2 linked regions of the Teredinibacter purpureus genome follow. The protein of the gene in region 2 interacts with the protein of the main gene of each other region in a pairwise test. Links are inferred from orthologs where the notes say so. Each region holds a gene or a part of one and is shown on either strand. Other genes may lie near its edges.

Region 1 (3,314 bases), 890 kb from region 2 along the record:
ACGGCTATGATTGGGTTTGTAGTCTTTCAGTCTCGTATGGCATTATATTGCTAATTATCAGATAGTTAGGTTCTTTTGTTAATGTTAGTTGGTTGGTGGCAATTGGTGGTCGTCGACCTAAAAAAGTACCGATAGGCTAAATAATTCGCGCTTGACGTTATAACAACAAGGACTTATATATGCGCACCTTCGTAAATTCAGTTTGTATTGGTGTATAAAATTAAACCAGTAGGGTTGGCGAATTTCTTAGATAGAAATTGGCTATTTGAACGTCAGTATTACGGAAATGTATAAAAAGAGGGATGCGAGCATGATTGCCCCAATGGGGTGAAAAAGCGCGTACCACATCCAAATTCATTGAATAAAAAGTAGAAGGCTCTCATGGGGAAATCGCTGGTAATTGTGGAATCACCTGCAAAGGCGAAAACGATTAACAAATATCTCGGCAACCAATATGTGGTGAAGTCGAGTGTTGGTCATATTCGAGATCTACCCACAAGTGGTTCGAATAAGGCGCCGGTAGACCCAAAAGCCAGAGCGAAACAAGCCGCTCTGACGCGAAAAATGTCGCCAGAAGAAAAGATCATACATAAAAAATCAAAATCGCGAGAGCAACTGATAAAACGCATGGGGATTGACCCCGATAACAATTGGGAAGCGCAATACGAAACGCTTCCTGGAAAAGAGAAAGTTGTTGCGGAATTACGGAAATTGGCGGAAGACGCCGATGAAATCTATCTCGCGACGGATCTCGACCGCGAAGGGGAGGCCATTGCTTGGCACCTGCGGGAATCCATTGGTGGCGACAGCAACCGCTATCGTCGTGTTGTCTTTAATGAGATTACAAAAAGTGCTATCCAAGAGGCGTTTAAAAAGCCTGGCCGTTTGGATATCGCACGTGTCAATGCACAGCAAGCCCGCCGTTTCCTCGATCGTGTTGTTGGGTATATGGTGTCGCCGCTGTTGTGGGAAAAGATTGCACGTGGGCTTTCTGCTGGCCGTGTTCAATCGGTGGCCGTGCGCTTGATCAGTGAGCGCGAAGGTGAGATTCGCGCGTTTATTCCAGAAGAGTACTGGGAAGTTAAGGCACAATTAGATACCGCAAAAGGCGAGCGGGCCAAGTACGAGGTTAAAAAGTTTCAAGGTGCGGCGTTCAAACCCGTCAATGAAACACAGGCAATGGCCGCTGATGCGTCTTTGCGTGCTGGTAACTTCAATGTTACTCAGCGTGAAGACAAACCCACCAAATCAACGCCAAATGCGCCCTTTATAACCTCGACACTACAGCAAGCAGCCTCAACACGATTAGGTTTTGGCGTAAAGAAAACTATGATGATGGCCCAGCGTTTGTACGAAGCGGGTTACATCACGTATATGCGTACAGATTCGACGAATCTCAGTAAAGAGGCCGTTGAAACCTGCCGAGAATTCATTTTGGATCAATATGGCAAGGCCTACCTGCCAGAACAGGCAAATCAGTATTCCAGCAAGGACGGCGCTCAGGAGGCGCACGAAGCGATTCGCCCCTCGGACGTATCTTGTCTGCCTATCCATCTTAAAAACATGGAGAGGGACGCAGAGCGCCTTTACACGCTTATCTGGAACCAGTTTGTCGCCTGCCAAATGACACCGGCTGAATTTACCTCAAGCGCTATTGTGGTAACGGCTGGAGAGTATGAGTTGCGGGCACGTGGTCGAGTGATTCGATTTGATGGCTTTACCAAAGTTATGCCAGCGATAGCGAAGAAAGAGGAGGATGCTATTTTACCGGATGTAAAAGTAGGCGATGCCCTCAATTTACACGACGTTATGCCTACTCAGCACTTTACTAAGCCAACCGCGCGGTACACCGAGGCCAGCTTGGTTAAAGAGCTAGAAAAACGTGGCATTGGGCGCCCATCTACCTACGCGGCTATCATCTCTACCATTCAAGATCGCGGCTACGTTCATGTGGAAAACCGTCGATTTTACAGTAATAAAATGGGCGATATAGTGACCGAGAGGTTGGTTGAAAGCTTTAGCGATCTTATGAACTACAGCTTTACAGCCAATATGGAAGAGTCTTTGGATGAGGTGGCCAACGGCAACAAAGATTGGCTTGTGCTTTTAAATGATTTTTACAAAGACTTCACGGTGAAGTTGGAGCAGGCGCAAAATATCGATGAAGGTATGCGTCGCAATGAGCCAGTGGAAACAGATATCGACTGTGGAAATTGTGGCCGTAAAATGCAAATTCGTACCGGCAGTACAGGTGTGTTTTTGGGTTGTTCTGGTTATGCCCTGCCACCTAAGGAACGCTGTAAAAACACCATGAATTTGGTGGCTGGTGAAGAGGCTGTCAACGTAGATGATGACGAAGAAGCTGAATCAAAGCAGTTGCGTCAAAAACGACGTTGTTCATTGTGTAACACGGCAATGGATAGCTACCTGCTGGATGAGACGCGCAAGTTACATATTTGTGGCCGAAATCCAGATTGTGATGGGTACGAGGTGGAACAGGGTGTATTCAAAATTAAAGGCTATGATGGCCCTTTGATTGAGTGCGACAAGTGCGGCCAAGATATGCAGTTAAAATCTGGCCGGTTTGGTAAGTATTTTGGGTGTACCGCTGACGAGTGTAAAAATACCCGTAAGTTGTTGCGCAGCGGCGAAGCTGCACCGCCTAAAATGGACCCTATCGATATGCCGGAGCTTATTTGCGATAAAGTGGATGACCATTACGTACTGCGTGATGGTGCCAGCGGCTTGTTTTTAGCTGCGAGCCAGTTCCCTAAAAATCGCGAGACACGGGCCCCGCTAGTTAAAGAAATTTTACCGCACAAAGCCGTACTCGACCCCAAGTATAACTTTTTGTTAAGTGCTCCAGCACAGGATAGTGACGGTATTGATACGCTTGTTCGGTATAGCCGCAAAACCAAAGAACAGTATGTTCAGTCAGAAGTCGATGGTAAGGCAACGGGCTGGAAGGCCTTTTACGAGGGGAGTAAATGGGTTGTAACGGATAAACCAGCTCCTAAGCGGGCCGCAGCTAAAAAAGCGCCGGCGAAGAAGGCTCCGGCGAAGAAGAAAGTCGCGGTTAAAAAAACGCCTGCTAAAAAGAAAACAACAAGCTAAGCATAAGATGGCTGCTGCAGAAGTATTTCAAAAGAAAGTCGATTTGCAGCTGCTCTATGCCCGGACGCAGTTGAATGCGTTGGTGGGTCAGAGCGGTTTTGCGAAGCAAGCATTTTTGCAGGCGGCATTATTGCAATTGCATCTTGCGTTAAAGGCTTATATCTCAGAAATTACCAATGGGCGTGTTGTCGTAGAGGGTG
Region 2 (2,995 bases):
AAGTATGGCGTGAATATGAAGCTATATTTCATGAAATTTTACCTCAAGCGGTCGCGCAATATGACCCCTCTCGGGCGTATTGGGCGTCGTCACCGAAATATGGTTTTGTAGATCCTAAAGCTAAAACTGACGGAGATATGCATTATTGGGGGGTTTGGTTTCTTGGGCACGAGCGAAACGGTTTCAATGAATATTTGCCGCGATTTATGAGTGAATATGGCCTGCAAGCCATGCCAGAATTAAAAACGTTTGAGGCCTTTTCCCTTCCAGAGGATTGGGACATTCAATCCTCTGTTTTACAAACACATCAAAAACAATATGCTAATCCGTCAAAAAATCAGTTTCTTGATGGGTACGGCATGATGATCAAATACCTTGAGCGTGAATATACCGTGCCGAAAGATTTTGAGCAGTTGGCGTATATGACCCAGCTATTACAGGCTGACTATCTCGCTTTTGCCATTAAGGCGCACCGGCATAATAGGCCCTATTGCATGGGGACAATGTATTGGCAGCTTAACGATATGTGGCCTGTTACTTCTTGGGCTTCGGTCGATTACTTCGGTCGATGGAAGGCCTCTCATTATGCGATTCGAGAAACGTATAAACCGGTCATTGTGGTGATTGTCGAAGAAGGTGATAACACGGTTTTAAAAGTGGTGTCCGATAAACTGGATAATACGCCGGTTAACGTTACGCTTAATTTGTTATCGTTTGGTGGAGAGCAGTACGTAACAGAAAATCTTCAAGTTGTTGCCGTTGCGAATAGTAGTACAGAAATATTTCGATGTTTGACGTCTGACTTGTTAAACCAGCGAAACAGTCACCAATGTGTACTCCAAGCGATCTGTTACGAAAAGGGTGAGGAAGTGAGTTCAGACTTACATTATTTCCATACGAATAAAGCACTTGAATTCGATTCGCCTGAATTGTCGATAGTAGTTGAACAAGAGGGCGATATTTATACGCTTGTTATATCGACCAATACACTTGTAAAAAACTTATTTTTAAAAGTGGATCAACATCTACTGTTGAATTATTTTGATGTGCTGCCGGGGCAACATTGTCGTATTCCGCTCGAAAAAAAGATTACTCAAAATATTGAGTATATTCATTATGAACTTTGTCAGTGAGTGCGGCTATTATTGTGGTAGAAAGTGTGCCTAACGTATGGCAATGAAGCCTTATCAGCAGTTAACCCATTCGGTCGTGTTTGAGTTAGAGGAAAAACGTAGCCGTTTCTTGTGTTATCTCTATCCCGTCACTTCTCGAGAGCAATCGCTGATGCGCTTAGAAAGCCTTCGGGTCGAGTTTCCTGATGCACGGCATCATTGCTGGGCGTATGTCATTGGCGATCCGAAGCAACCTATAACGCAAGCGTATAATGATGATGGTGAACCAGCGGGTACGGCGGGTAAGCCTATACTGAACGTACTGGTGCAGCGAGGGGCGGGGGATGCTTGTGCGATCGTTGTTCGCTACTTTGGCGGCATTAAATTAGGCGCTGGTGGCCTTGTCAGGGCTTATGGTTCGTCGGTATCGCAGGCGTTGGATCACGCTACGTTGGCCGCGAAAATACCGTTGGCTGAACTTTCGGTTTTAATCGATTTCAATTTTGAAGCAGTGGCTCGCCGTTTGGTTGCACGTTGTTCAGGCGAAGTGTTAGAGGTAAATTACGGCGTAGAAGTAACACTCGTTGTGGTGCTGCCTATAGACCAAGAGGGTATTTTCAGAAAAGCTTTGCAGTCGTCGACAAGTGGTAGTGCGACTATTCAAGCGTGTGGTAGTGCGACTATTCAAGCGTAATGCTCTTACCGCTTAAATCATCAGGCTAATATTTCACATCGCGTTCACGCAGGCCAGTGAACAATGCTAGATTAATAGCCCTCATTTATTATTACACTTCAAGCCTATTATGTTGTCATCTTCTAGCCTGAATATTCTCCAATCTATTTATGAGCGATTGGTCGCACATGAAGAGATCTTTCTTATCACCGTGTTAAGCACGTGGGGTAGCTCTCCTAGGCCTCCTGGCTCCATGATGGTTTGGAGTGAAAAGAGTGGTGTTATTGGCTCTGTTTCGGGTGGTTGTGTAGAGGACGATCTTATCAAGCGCTTGCTAGCTAGGGAGTTCGATGGATCTTTGCCTTGTGAAATACCGTACGGTGGAGAGGCGGATGCGCAAGGCGAAATCCGCTTGCCTTGCGGTGGAATACTTAAAGTATTAATCGAAAATGTGTTGCCTTGCGATCTTTCCGAGTGGAAAGCCATACGTGATTACGTTGCTGAGCGGCAAGGTGTGAGCCGGTGTATTTGTCGGGCGTCGGGTGCTTGGCGGTTTGTGGTGAGCCAATCTCACTCGTTAAAGTCTTCCGATACACATTTACAAGTCTATATGGGGCCAACACGAAAGCTTTTAATAATAGGCGCGAATCAAACAAGTTTTTATTTGGCGAACTATGCGAGCTCGCTCGATTTTGATGTCACCATTTGTGACCCGAGCGATTCATTAAGCGATCTGTGGCAGACAGAAGCGTTTGAATTCGTGGGCATATATCCGGACGGGCTTATTGATGACCGTTTTTCCGATTCGAACTCAGCGATTGTGGCGGTGTCACACGACCCAAGGTTGGATGACATGGCGTTACTTGAGGCCTTACCAAGTGATGCGTTTTATGTGGGCGTGATGGGCTCACAAAAGACAACCGTGGCCAGACTAAAGAGGTTAAGAGAGCTAGACGTTACAAGCGCGCAAATCGAGCGGTTACACGCGCCCATCGGTTTGGATATTGGCAGTAAAACACCCGCTGAAATTGCAATTAGTATCGCGGCACAGCTTGTTAAGTGTTATGGGCACTGATCCTTTAACGCCAGGGTTTCTAGTGCTGGCCGCTGGGGCTTCCCGTCGCTTTGGTTCATGCTGTAAATTGGCCTCTCTTGTCGGTTCCAAAGGGCCAATGCTGGACGCAACTTTAGCCGAAATTCATTCTGTTTC

What was found.
Region 1: the proteins of H5647_RS11915 (region 2) and topA interact in binary tests that used the Escherichia coli proteins (3 or more experiments, as listed by UniProt). The link is inferred for Teredinibacter purpureus from one-to-one orthologs.

Annotation. Positions count from the first base shown.
Region 1 is NZ_CP060092.1:3,610,074-3,613,387, reverse strand. Bases 75-3,314 are described here. They hold topA (type I DNA topoisomerase), read left to right. Parts: upstream 75-381; coding sequence 382-3,114; downstream 3,115-3,314. Other genes in these bases: H5647_RS15870 (DUF6586 family protein), read left to right, coding at 3,122-3,314. UniProt on the Escherichia coli protein: Releases the supercoiling and torsional tension of DNA, which is introduced during the DNA replication and transcription, by transiently cleaving and rejoining one strand of the DNA duplex.
Region 2 is NZ_CP060092.1:2,722,710-2,725,704, forward strand. What follows is about bases 68-2,988. They hold H5647_RS11915 (YigZ family protein), read left to right. Parts: upstream 68-1,170; coding sequence 1,171-1,806; downstream 1,807-2,988. Other genes in these bases: H5647_RS11910 (beta-mannosidase), read left to right, coding at 68-1,133; H5647_RS11920 (XdhC family protein), read left to right, coding at 1,916-2,860; H5647_RS11925 (nucleotidyltransferase family protein), read left to right, coding at 2,850-2,988. In the rest of the region: more of H5647_RS11910, read left to right, coding at 1-67; more of H5647_RS11925, read left to right, coding at 2,989-2,995.